Regions from separate parts of the Paenibacillus sp. Marseille-P2973 genome, predicted to be linked through region 2. Evidence: a T-box and tRNA genes for the amino acid it is inferred to sense, from the RefSeq annotation. Region 2 holds a T-box; the other holds one or more tRNA genes.
The links. The T-box of region 2 lies ahead of argS (arginine--tRNA ligase). A T-box ahead of a tRNA ligase gene usually reads a tRNA of that ligase, here a tRNA-Arg.
Positions count from the first base shown of each region.

Region 1: it encodes a tRNA-Arg, which carries the amino acid that the T-box ahead of argS (arginine--tRNA ligase) is inferred to sense. The anticodon was not compared.

Region 1 covers NZ_JAGQEH010000009.1:58,561-65,358, forward strand. The annotation lists gene KB559_RS17365 (ABC transporter permease) at 1-989, shown strand, start outside; gene KB559_RS17370 (TetR/AcrR family transcriptional regulator) at 1,053-1,721, shown strand; gene KB559_RS17375 (PilZ domain-containing protein) at 1,870-2,247, shown strand; tRNA gene KB559_RS17380 (tRNA-Gly) at 2,327-2,400, shown strand; gene KB559_RS17385 (EamA family transporter) at 2,476-2,904, shown strand; tRNA gene KB559_RS17390 (tRNA-Arg) at 3,360-3,433, opposite strand; gene KB559_RS17395 (hypothetical protein) at 4,382-4,768, opposite strand; gene KB559_RS17400 (hypothetical protein) at 4,874-5,188, opposite strand; gene asnB (asparagine synthase (glutamine-hydrolyzing)) at 5,342-6,798, shown strand, end outside.
Region 2 covers NZ_JAGQEH010000003.1:8,759-15,556, reverse strand. The annotation lists gene ytvI (sporulation integral membrane protein YtvI) at 1-594, shown strand, start outside; gene argS (arginine--tRNA ligase) at 610-2,352, opposite strand; T-box leader at 2,403-2,641, opposite strand; gene KB559_RS06840 (FxsA family protein) at 2,684-3,076, opposite strand; gene KB559_RS06835 (acyl-CoA thioesterase) at 3,164-3,586, opposite strand; gene pyk (pyruvate kinase) at 3,715-5,136, opposite strand; gene KB559_RS06825 (acetyl-CoA carboxylase carboxyltransferase subunit alpha) at 5,247-6,269, opposite strand; gene accD (acetyl-CoA carboxylase, carboxyltransferase subunit beta) at 6,259-6,798, opposite strand, start outside.

The DNA.
Region 1 (6,798 bases), on a different contig from region 2:
GTGATAAAAGGACGCTGGCCCTCATTTTCATTGCTCCACTCGTAGTATTGACCTTAATGCACCTGGTATTTAACGGGAAAGATTATGAACCGAACCTGGGTATCGTCCAGATCCCCGCCCCTTTAGTCACAAGCCTGGAAAAACAGGGAGCCACGATTTTTACTTATGAGGACAAGGAGAGAACAGATCAGGCACTCGACGAACGAAAGATAGATGCGATAATCACCCAGTCAGGAAACGGGCTGGACGTTAAGCTGGAAGGAAGCGAACCGACTGTAAACAAATCCGTACTAATGCTTTTGCAAAAGGTGTCAAGAGAGCTTCAGCCGGATGTGAACGGAGCGGCAGATAAGATGAATGTTTCCTATCTTCATGGATCGGAAGATATGACGAGCATCGACCAGTTCGGACCGATCTTGATCGGATTTTTCGTATTCTTCTTCGTCTTTCTTATCGCCGGGGTGTCCTTCCTGCGCGAACGTACAACCGGAACACTAGAGAGACTCCTCTCGACACCGATCAAGCGCTGGGAGCTGGTGGTCGGATATGTCGGCGGCTTCGGCATCTTCACGGTATTTCAGGCACTCCTGATCTCATGGTTCTGTATCCAAGTGCTCGGGATCCTCATGGCCGGTTCCTTTGCCTTCGTCTTGCTGCTGACACTGCTTTTGTCGATGACCGCTTTAACCCTCGGGACATTGCTGTCTGCGTTTGCCAACAACGAGCTTCAGATGATTCAGTTTATTCCGCTCATTATTGTTCCTCAGCTCTTCTTATCGGGTCTTTTCCCGTTGGAAACTCTTCCGGAATGGCTGCAGCAGCTAAAAATTGTTATGCCGCTAACCTACGGGACCGAGGCGCTCAGTGAGGTAATGATTCGGGGCAAGGGATGGGATACGATTGCAGGGAACATATTCGTTCTGATCGGTTTCTCGCTTGTGTTCATGCTGCTGAATGTGCTCGCCTTGCGCAAACACCGCAAGATTTGAATAGATCCCTCCCCCTTATGTTAATATGAGGTAACAATAGTCATTTGCAGGAGGAATCAAGTTATGCCGCAGCAGGAACCCGTGGAGCCCGTCGATCAGTGGATCCAGGAAATCGTTAAAATGAGCGACGAAAAAATGACCGAAAAGCAGCTCAGAATCGTGCAAGCCGCCGTGGAGGTATTTGCCGAGAAAGGATACGCCTCTTCCTCCACCAGTGAAATCGCCCAGAAAGCGGGAGTGGCTGAGGGAACGATTTTCCGGCATTACAAGACGAAAAAGGAGCTTCTGATTTCCATCGTTTCCCCCATGATGAGCAAGCTGCTTGCCCCCTTTGTCTTGAACGAATTTAAAGAGGTGCTGGAGACCGACTACCCTACGCTGGAGGACTTCCTGTACGCTGTGGCGGTCAATCGGATGAATTTTGCCCGTAAGCACCTCAAAATCATCAAAATTATGCTGCAGGAAATTCCGTTCCAGCCCATGCTCCAGAAAGAATTCAAGCAGCATATCGGAACCAGGGTATTCAAGCGCTTCATGGAAATTATTGAACATTTCAAAGCTAAGGGAGAGGTCGTCGACCTGCCTACCCCTGCCTTGCTTCGTTTTGCCTCGACGGCCATGATCGGTTTGTTTGTTACCCATTTTCTGGTGGTGCCGGAAGCACCTTGGGATGAGGAACAGGAGATTCGTCATACGATCACACTGATCATGAACGGTATGGCCACGAAATAATATAAAAAGGCGTGACTTAAGGAGAAATTTCCTTCGGCCACGCTTTTTGACTTTTTGTTCATTAAATGGGGCGATAGATTCATGTCCAAATCCCCTCTTTTCGCGTATAATCGGAATATCTTGCCTTTTGGAGGTTCAATAACCAGACATGAATTCCCGCAGAAACGAACCGTTTCGTTATACGATCAACCCGCCGATGACTTGTTGGATCGAGATTAAATCCATCGATCTCAAACCGGTCAACAGCAAACTGGCCGAAGCTGAACTGATTGATATCAGCAAGTCTGGCTGCCGGATTCAGACCGGCCTTAATCTTCATGCCGCCGAGCATTCGATCGGTGCCGCGGTCCATTTTCAACTGAGTGAAGAGAGCTACACTTTTCCCGGAGAAATTCGCTGGCAGAACCCTCATGGGGCCGAGTTGTTTCACTATGGCTTATCCTTGCAACTGACCGTAGAGGAGAAGGAAAAAATTAATGTCGAATTGCGGGCATTAGCTGCCGCAAGGCGAATCGTAGTCATGTAGTGGGCGATTGACGAATTCGGACGGAGAACGGAATACTTGATCTTTTTACTCCGTATGATATAATATTTAAGTCGCTTATGCGGGTGTAGTTCAATGGTAGAACGCCAGCTTCCCAAGCTTGAGGCGAGGGTTCGATTCCCTTCACCCGCTCCATATTACATAACATCAACCCTTTGGATTCCAAAGGGTTTTTCTTTATTTATATCTCGAAAGGAGTTGTTTAACCAAATGCCGCTTTGGCTAATTTATGCGTTATTATCCGCCGTGTCCGCCGCACTGGTAGCGATTTTCGGTAAAATCGGATTGCAGCACATCGATGCTAACGCCGCCACGGCAATCCGGGCCGTCATTATGGCCCTATTCCTGCTTGGTGTAGTTGCTGTGCAGGGCAAGTTTACGCAGCTGGCGGACATCATGGCGCAGAAAAAGGCCCTCTCGTTTATCTTCTTGAGCGGTATCGCCGGCGCATTATCCTGGCTGTTTTATTTTCTCGCGCTGAAGTACGGAAAAGTATCCCAGGTCGGCCCGATCGACAAACTGAGCGTAGTCATCGCCGTGATCCTGGCCTTCGTGTTCCTCGGCGAGAAACTTTCCTGGACCGCTGCAGCCGGCGTCGTCCTGATCGCGGCCGGAGCGCTGCTCGTCGCGATTAAATAGCTGGTACGACGGAGGAGGATACTCGCGCTCCGGCGCGAGACTCCGCTCGGCCTTTTCCGTGGTGCACGGTTGGTCTCGCTACGACGAACCCCTTGTAGGGGTTCTTATTCCTAGGGACGAAAAAAGCCGGTTCGCAATGAACCGGCTCTTGACTACGTCCCAGGAGGTGTACTCGCGCTTCGGCGCGAGACTCCGCTCAGCCGTTTCCGTGGTGCACGGTTGGCCTTGCTACGACGAACCCCTTGTAGGGGTTCTCACCCCCAGGGACGAAAAAAGCCGGTTCGCAATGAACCGGCTCTTGACTACGTCCCAGGAGGTGTACTCGCGCTTCGGCGCGAGACTCCGCTCAGCCGTTTCCGTGGTGCACGGTTGGCCTCGCTCCGACGAACCCCTTGTAGGGGTTCTTATCCCCAGGGACGAAAAAAGCCGGTTCGCAATGAACCGGCTCTTGACTACGTCCCAGGAGGGATTCGAACCCCCGACCGACGGCTTAGAAGGCCGTTGCTCTATCCAGCTGAGCTACTGGGACATATAGTATGTAAAAAAAGGATGCGTTAATTATTATAACGCATCCTTTGGTTTTTTCAAAGAGGATTATTTTGACGATTTTTAACATCGTCTGGAAGTAAGCGGCGAACTGGTTAGTGTTTAACACTGTGTCCTGGCATATATGGCTAAATGGCGTTTGGAATTCAAATGCGATCAGAATTCAGATGCGATCAATGGTAGGAGATTTAACGGACATGGCGGACCTTAAGTCGGCTGATTTGGTCCATTTTGATTTCTAACGGACACAGGAGACGCTATTACCGAGAATTTTCCATGCCAAGTTACTTTTTAAGCCAATTAAGGTCTCTGATGTCCGTTAGATTGCAAAACCACCCTTTTTCCCGAGTTTAAGGTCTCTGATGTCCGTTAGACATTTCCGGTCCGTTCTGCCTGGCCAAGTAACTAAGATTGCTGAAATGGTCACACATGCTGGCCGATTACTCTTACACACCCCACTATGCCACAGTACTCAAAACCACGGTTTACCAACCCAGCCACGTAATAGTTTAAGTTAGTTAATGTGAGGTAACACGCAGCTAGATAGATCGGCTCTTGGATGCGATCGTATAGTAGAAGATTTAACGGACATGGTGGACCTTAAGTCGGCTGATTTGGTCCATTTTGATTTCTAACGGACACAGGAGACGCTATTATCGGGAATTTTCCATGCCAAGTTACTTTTTAAGCCAATTAAGGTCTCTGATGTCCGTTAGATTGCAAAACCACCCTTTTTCCCGAGTTTAAGGTCTCTGATGTCCGTTAGACATTTCCTTTCCGTTCTGCCTGCCAAGTAACTAAGCTTACTGACATGGTTATATTATGCTGGCCGATTACTCCTCCATGCGACGCACGCCACGCACGCCATGCAGTACCACACCGTACCATGCATTCCGAGCCACCCAAGCCACTCCACGTATTGGTTAGGTTATTACACCTTGCGACCCAGCTCCTCTTGCAAACGGGAGGCGATGCCGTCGTGCGCAAGGAGTCGCTGCAGGAATTGCTCCCGCTGGATCTCGGGAGCGGGCCAGCCGGATTCGCAGAAATCCTCCTCGGCCACTACGGCGGTGGCTTGATGCATGCTGTTGTCATACCAGTCGGTTTCGAGATCGGCATCGCTCCGGATCATGCGGATGATCTCGTATTCGTTTTTTCCGCCACCGCTCCGGTCCCCGCCCCCTCCCCCGGAAGACCGCGCGATGTACACAAACAAATCGGGATCTCCGACGGCCCCCGGCCTCACCTGGATTTCCGCGCAGGAGACCCCGTCATACTCCGTAGTTCTTCTGAATGTAGCATCTTTAATGTAATACATTTGCAGTGGCGGCCCCCTTCTTCTATTCCTTTTCGTGCTCGTGCTCCTACCCTACTCCTGCCCTACTCCTACTCCTACTCCGGCCCCCATCATTATCTGAATATGTTAATCCGAATCAAAACCAAGTGAGCTGCGCAATTGCTCGCGGGTCTCTTCTGTTCCAAGCCGGTAAATTTGCCGATATAGTTCATTAATATTGCTTTGGTAGTTGGCGTTGACATCTTCCTCCGGCGTATCGGGCCAAGGAAAGGTGTATGCGATAAAGCCGCTCGTTTCTTTTTCATCAATTTGCTCCAACATATGACTTATCATGTCAGCTTCTTCCGGTGTCGCGCGGATCACCCATTCATAGGGCGCCGCCCCTTGTTCCTCCAGTAAAGAACGCCCCTGAAGCGATACATAGTAAGTGTTTTTTTCCACGTCCATCCCTCCTAACCCGGGGAATAATCCCCTTTTTACTCATAGTTTTCCGTAAAGGACAGACATTTTATGCCTCTGCCAGGCATAATTTGATATTACTTTTCACCGGAACGACGAAGAGAACGGAAGCCGTCTTAGAGAGGAGAAACCAGCATGTGCGGAATTACCGGATTTATCGAATGGAATCGAGATTTGACGACAGAATCGAACCTGGTGCAGTCAATGACATCCTGTCTTGAAAAGAGAGGCCCGGACGCCCAGGGAACCTGGATTTCCGGGCCCTGCGCGTTCGGACACCGCCGCCTGAGCGTCATGGATCCCGAGAACGGGGCCCAGCCCATGATCATTCAGGAGGAGGGGGCGACATATACAATTGTATATAACGGAGAAATCTACAACGCCCCCGAATTGAAAGATGAACTTCGCAGAAGGGGCCGTACATTCCGGACCCATTGCGATACGGAGGTACTGCTTCAGGCTTATATCGAATGGGGACCGGATTGCGTCTATCGGTTGAATGGCATATTTGCATTCGCGGTTTGGGACAGCACGAGGGAGCATGTGTTTTTTGCGAGGGACCGGCTGGGAGTCAAGCCGCTCTTTTACAGTGAAATCAACGAAACCTTGATCTTTGCCTCGGAGCCGAAGTCCATCCTTCAGCATCCCAAGATGGAGGCGGTGATCGGACCAGAAGGATTGGCGGAAATTTTCGTTGTCGGTCCTGCGCGGACACCCGGGCATGGGATTTATCGAAACATGCACGAGCTGCGTCCAGGGCATGTTATGATCTTCAGCCGCGCCGGACTCCGATCCTATGCTTATTGGAAGCTTGAGGCGGAACCCCACGCGGATTCCGTCGACGAGACCGCCGCCAATATCCGAACCTTGCTGCAGGACACTATGGAACGTCAGCTGTTATCGGATGTTCCGGTATGCACGCTGCTGTCCGGAGGTCTTGATTCCAGCGCACTGACTGCATTGGCCGTCGACTATTACCGGCGGACCGGTCAGGGGCAGGTGCATACGTATTCGGTGGATTACGTGGATAACGATAAATATTTTCAGGCTCACAGCTATCAGCCGGGAGCCGATGCGCCCTGGATCAAGCGCATGGTGGAGGAGCTCGGCACGGAGCATCACTGGATCTCCTTCGATACGCCCGAGCTGATCGGCGCATTGCTGGATTCGACTCTAGCCCGCGACCTCCCCGGCATGGCGGATGTGGACGCTTCGCTGCTGCTCTTTTGCCGGGAGATCAAAAAGGGCGCGACCGTGGCCATCTCCGGGGAAGCCGCGGACGAAGTATTTGGCGGCTATCCCTGGTTTCACCGCGAAGAGCTGCTGAGCTCCGGCACGTTTCCCTGGTCCGTGGCTACCGACCTCCGGGCCGGTTTGCTGTCTCCGGAAATCCGTGACTGGATTGCTCCAGAACGGTATGTTGCGGACAGGTACAGCCAAGCGGTGGCCGAGGTCCCTCATCTGGAAGGAGAAACGCCGGAGCAGGCCCGGATGAGAACGATGTCGTATTTGAATATCACCAGATTCATGCCGACCCTGCTTGACCGGAAGGACCGGATGAGCATGGCCGCCGGGCTTGAAGTCCGTGTCCC
Region 2 (6,798 bases):
GGTGTCATTCTGATCGTCATCCTGCTGGCGACTTTTTTTATCAGTAAAAATTGGGAAAGAAACATGACTTTTCTTGTCGGCCTAGTTCCTTCCCCGTTCCGAAAAACCGGAAGCGAGGTATGGAAAGACCTGCAAAAAGCGCTCTTCGGGTATCTTCGCGCCCAATTCATCATGATATCGATTACCGCAGTTATCGTTCTAATCGGACTGCTCATTCTGCGCGTGGATTCGGCTTTCACCTACGCGATCCTGATCGGCTTTGTGGACCTGCTTCCTTATCTTGGCGTCGGAACGGTGATGGTTCCCTGGCTGGTGTATGCCTATATGTCGGGCGACACGGGCTTCGGCATCGGATTGTCCATTCTGTATGGCATCATCCTGGTGGCAAGGCAATTGATCGAGCCTAAAGTACTGGCCAGCAGCGTCGGGCTCGATCCTTTGCCCACCCTGATCTCCATGTTCGTCGGCCTGAAGCTGTTCGGAGTGCTCGGACTGATTATCGGCCCGGTTTCTTTCGTTGTTTTTGGGGCAATCGTTCGTGCGGGCGTACTTCGCGACCTGCGCAACTACATCGTAAACGGAAGGCTGCGTTAATCGTGTACGATAGACCTACATCTCTTCGGGAGCCTGCAGCCCGATCAGCTTGAGTCCGTTTCGAAGCGTAATTCGCACCCCTTCCACCAAAGCAAGCCTTGCCGTGCGTAAATCGGAGTCTTCGACTAATATCGGACAATCATGATAAAACCGGTTAAAAGCCTGGGCCGTATCCACGAGATAACGGGTGACCATGGACGGTTCCATTTTGGTTGCGGCTTGCTCGACTCTCTCGGTAAAAAGAGACAGTTGCTTGACAAGAGCAAACTCGGCTTCCCCGGTGACAAGCGAAGAATTAAAATCTAAGAATTGGCCCGGCGCCGCAGCCGTCTTCCGCCCCGCTTCCCCCACCGCTTTCCGCAGCACACTGCAGGCTCTCGCATAGGTATACTGAACATAAGGCCCGGTCTCTCCTTCAAAGCTGAGCGCATCCTCCCAGGAGAACACGATATCCTTGATCCGGTTCGCGCTCAAATCATTGAAAATGACCGCGCCGACGCCGACCTGTCTTGCCACTTCTTCCTTGCTCTTCAGCCCGGGGTTCTTCTGTTCAATAATATCCCTGATCTTCGAAACAGCCTGGTGCAAAAGATTCTCCAGCTTGACGACATTTCCCTTTCTCGTCGACAGGCTTGCCCCTTCCAGGCTTACACGTCCGAATGGAACGTGGACCAAGTCCTCCGCCCACTCGTAGCCCATCAATTCCACAACTTTAAACCACTGGCGGAAATGCAGACTCTGCGAGTAATCCGTAACATAAACAGCCTTATGAAATTGATAGGCACTCTTCCTGTACAAAGCCGCCGCTACATCCCGCGTATGGTAAAGCGAGCTGCCATCCTGTTTCAGCATCAGCGCGGGGGCCATATCATAATCCTCCAGCCTGACCAGCCAGGCTCCTCCGTCTTCTTCAAGCAGCTCCTTTTGCTTCAGTTCGCGGATGACGGGCTCCAGTTTGTCATTATAAAAGCTCTCCCCGGTGACGTGATCAAACCGAATGCCGAGCAGATCGTAAATTTTTTCGAATTCGGCCAGGCTAAGTTCCACGAATTCACGCCAAATCTTTAACGCCTCCGGATTGCCCTGCTCTATTTTCGTGAACCACGATCTTGCTTCGTCATCCAGTCCGGGATTCTTATCGGCCTCCTCATGAAAACGAACATACAGACTCAGAAGTTCATCGATGGCCCCCTCCTCCAGCCTTTTCGGATCTCCCCACATCCGATAAGCCGTGATGAGCTTGCCGAACTGGGTACCCCAGTCGCCGAGATGATTGACCCCGATGCAGGTATATCCCAGAAACGAAAATATGTGATAGAGCGCGTTTCCGATCACCGTGGACCGAAGATGTCCGACATGAAATGGCTTTGCGATATTGGGAGAAGAAAAATCGATAACAATCGTTTTTCCCTTTCCGATGTTTTGCGAGCCATAACGATCCCCGGAGGACAAAATTCCGCTAATAACTTGGTCTCCAATAACTGCCGGATCCAAATAAAAGTTCAAGTACCCCGACACCGAGGAGGTCCGGGCTATTTCACCGGGCTTCTCATCCCTTCCCTGAATACCGGCCTCCAGTTCATCCGCAATGGCCGCTGGGGACTTGCGGAGACGTTTGCTCAATTTGAAACAAGGCAGCGAAATGTCGCCCATCGTGTTATCCGGCGGGTACTCCAGCAACGCGAGCACCTCTTCCTCAGAAATTCCGTCCAGCAAAGGGGACAATTTTGCGGCAATCGTCTTTTTGAAAAACTCCATTACAGCGACGCTCCTTCCAATTGTTAAAATACAAAAAGCCCCCGTCTCAAATAAGAGACGAGAGCTTGAAATTCCCGCGGTACCACTCTAAGTGCTGAAACTTGCATCAGCCACTCTGTAGGATAACGGCCAACCACCGGATTTGCCTACGTTAAGCCGCCCAATACCGGCTTCAATTCGGCAAACCATCTCCCGGGTCCGATTCCTTCGCGGCCTCCATACCGGCTTCCACCCTTCCGGCTCGCTGTCATGGATTCACGCAACATACTATCCCGTTCACAGATATTAAGAAAATAATTGGAACTTAATATATAGCAAAATCAAAGAAAAGTCAACGCCGGAAAAAAGTGATCGAGCCGTCCTTGATTTTTTTGCCGATCCACTTCATTAGCAATAGCCGATATAGCGGCCGAGTCAACGGAAAGACCATTGTAAATCCGATGATATCGGTCACGAAACCCGGAATCAGCAGCAAAATTCCTCCGCCGAATACGCACATTCCCTCAATCATAGTCTTACCCGGAATCTGCCTGCCGTTCATCTGCGCCTTCGCATCCGCAAGCACTTTTCGCCCTTCAAACTGCATCATTAAGCCGCCGATAACCGATGTGGCCAATGTCAAGAAGATCGTTTTGCCTACGCCCAGTCTTTCCGCAACTTCCACATAACCCCAAAATTCAACGATCGGGACCACAACAATCAAAACGGCTATCCATTTACGCATATAATAACTCCTTTTTCTTGCAGCATATCTACTTTATGATGCCGACAATCGATTCTAAGAGTATTGTACCGTTTTGGTTTAGCAGAATCAAAATTTACTCGCTTCCTCAAAAGCCGCATACCAATCAGGGAAAACCTTTTTAAACTGGACCGGTTTAAAATCCTCTCGCCGGACTACATAGTGAGTGGAGACGCCTTCGACACACAACTCCCCCTCCCCGTTCCAGACTTCATAACCGTATTCGGTCTTTACCCCGCCGTTATTTCTGATCCATGTCTTTAACAGGACTTCGTCTCCGTAACGGATGCCTTTCTTGTACTCGATCCGCATTTCCTGCACGGGTGAAATATAGCCAGCCTGTTCCATATGGATATAATTGAAGCCCAAATCCTCGATCAGCTTGGTCCGGCCGGCTTCAAACCATCCCAGATAATGAGCATGATAAATAATCCCCATCATATCGAATTCAAAATATTTAGGCTTGATTTCCAATTCACTGATATACATCATGATTACGCCCCTTTTGCCGAGAATATCCGCTTTTCAGCGCATTATGAATCCATAGTTCTTAATATATCAAAAAAGCAATGGAATGACCGTTTCCGGACGTCCCATTGCTTTCAAGTATATGGTTACTATTATTTACGGACTTGGCCGATTTTAACCAAATTCGTCGAGCCGGAACGGCCCAGCGGAATACCCGCTGTAATAACAACGAGGTCGCCTTCTTTAACGAGGCCGGAGTCCAGTCCGCCCTTCATGGCGTTATCAAACATCTCATCGGTGGAAGTAGCTACTTGACCCTTCACCGGTGTCACACCCCAATTAAGGGCAAGACGGCGGCAAGTTTGGTCAACGGTAGTTACGGCGATGATTGGGGCTTTTGGACGGTATTTCGATACCATACGAGCCGTATAGCCGGTTTCGGTCGAAGTGATGATCGCTTTGGCATTCAACTCCAGAGCGGAGTTAGCAACCGCTTGGCTGATCGCTTCGGTAACCGTTGTTTGTTGTGCATTGCTTTGTTTAATGAAAATTTCACGATATTCCAAAGCGGATTCCGCTTTTTCTGCGATGCGGGACATCGTCAGAACGGATTCTACAGGATATTTCCCTGCAGCTGTTTCTCCGGACAGCATGATAGCATCTGTACCGTCGAAGATCGCGTTCGCTACGTCACTCGCCTCAGCGCGTGTAGGTCTTGGGTTGCGCTGCATGGAATCCAGCATTTGAGTAGCTGTGATTACAGGCTTGCCAGCGCGGTTACATTTTTCGATCATGCGTTTTTGCGCGAGAGGCACGTCTTCAGCTGGAATTTCCACGCCAAGGTCACCGCGCGCTACCATCAGACCGTCGGACACTTCCAAAATTTCATCCAGGTTATCGACACCTTGCTGGTTCTCGATTTTGGAGATGATTTGGATATGAGTTGCATTATGACTTTCCAGCAGCTCGCGAATTTCGAGCACGTCGCTGGCTTTACGAACGAAGGAAGCCGCAATGAAATCGACGCCTTGTTCGATCCCGAATTTGATATCGTTAGCATCTTTCTCTGTGATGCCTGGCAGGGAAATGTTTACGCCGGGTACGTTTACGCCCTTCTTGCTCTTGATCGTACCGCCGTTGACGATGCGGCACTTGATTTCCGTTCCTTGAATATCCACTACAGTCAAACCGATCAAACCGTCGTCGATCAGAATGGTCGAACCCACTTCCACGTCTCCAGGCAATTCTTTGTATGTGATGGAGAGGCGGTCTTTGTCGCCGAGAATTTCTTCTGTAGTCAGCGTGATGAACTCATCTTGCTCAAGCTCAATCGGTTCTTCCTTCAATTTGCCGGTGCGGATTTCAGGACCTTTTGTGTCCAGCAGTATGGCGATTGATTTCCCCAGCTCTTCGCTCGCTTGGCGGATCGTTTTGATCCGGTTGCCATGCTCCTCAAAATCTCCATGGGAGAAGTTCAGGCGAGCGACATTCATCCCGGCCATGATCAGTTTCTTGGTGTTGTCTAACGATTCGCTTGAAGGACCGATAGTACAGACGATTTTTGTTTTGCGCATTTTGGGTTTCCTCCGTTTATTAAGTTCTCTCTATACATCTTTTCCAACAACTAAATTTACTACAAAATACCCGTTTTGTATAGGAAGTTTCTCATATTGTAACAGTCTACCTAGTCATTACCCACTAGGGACGAATCTATAATGGATTCTTCCACCTGTACGGGATTCTCTTTTGGCGTTCCTTCGGCGAACTCACCGATTTTGCGGAATTTGCGGTAACGGTCTTCTACCAGCTCGTCCGGGTTCATTACGGTAAGCTCTTCCAAATGTCGGATTAGCGCGTCCTTGATCGCCGATGCCGTAGTCTCATAATCCCGGTGAGCGCCGCCTTTCGGCTCCGGTACGATCTCCTCGATCACTTCCATTTCCAGAAGATCCTGAGCGGTAATTCTCATTGCCTCAGCCGCTTGGTCCGCTTTGGAAGCATCCTTCCAAAGAATCGAAGCCGCTCCGTTCGGAGAAATCGCCGAGTAAATCGCGTTTTCCAGCATTAGGACCCGGTTGCCGACGCCAAGCGCGAGTGCCCCGCCGCTGCCGCCTTCCCCGATAACCACACAGATGACGGGCACGCGCAGTCTGGCCATTTCCAGCAAGTTGCGCGCAATCGCTTCCGACTGCCCTCTCTCCTCCGCCGTGATGCCCGGATAAGCTCCCTTCGTATCAATGAAGGTAATGATCGGACGGCCGAATTTATCCGCCTGATGCATCAGACGCAACGCTTTACGGAAGCCTTCCGGATGCGCGCTGCCGAAGAAGCGGGCAATATTGTCCTTCGTATCCTTGCCCCGCTGCTGACCTAGCACCGTCACCGGCACACCGCTCAGCTTGGCCAATCCGCCGACAACGGCAAGATCGTCTCCGAAGAGCCGGTCGCCGTGCAGCTCGATGAAATCTTCGAAAATAAGAGAGATCAGATCGAGCGAAGTCGGACGTTGATGGTGCCGGGCCAAATGCATTTTTTGCGAAGGCGAGATATTGCTGTAAATTTCCTGCTCCAGCTGCTTATATCGCTCTTCCAACCGGGCGATTTCCTCGCTGAAATCGATCCCTTTTTCATTGCCGAACTGCTCCAGTTCCTGTATCTTCTCGCGGAGTTTCACGAGAGGCGATTCAAAAGGCAATTCACCCGCCATTGGCTGCTCCTCCCTTCACTCCGTGCAAATCTAGCAATTGTGACAGCGTGGCTCTCAGTTCTTTGCGGTGGACAACCATATCCAGTTGACCATGCTGCAAATTGAATTCGGCCGTCTGGAAATCATCGGGCAGCTTCTGGCGAATCGTCTGTTCGATAACGATCCGGCCGGCAAACCCGAAGACCGCTCCCGGCTCGGCGATAATTACGTCGCCAAGCATAGCAAAACTGGCCGAGACGCCCCCTGTAGTCGGGTCCGTAATGACCGAGATATAAAGGCCGCCCTGCTCGTCCAAGCGGGCCAGGGCCGCGCTCGTCTTAGCCATTTGCATCAGACTTAATATACTCTCTTGCATCCGCGCTCCGCCCGAAGTAGAGAATATAATCATCGGGAGACGCTTCTCCGTGGCCGCTTCGATCGCACGGGTAATTTTCTCTCCGACGACGGAACCCATGCTGCCGGTGAAAAAGTCAAAGCTCATCACGGCCACGACGGCCGGAAAGCCGCCGATCGTCCCCTCTCCGGTGAC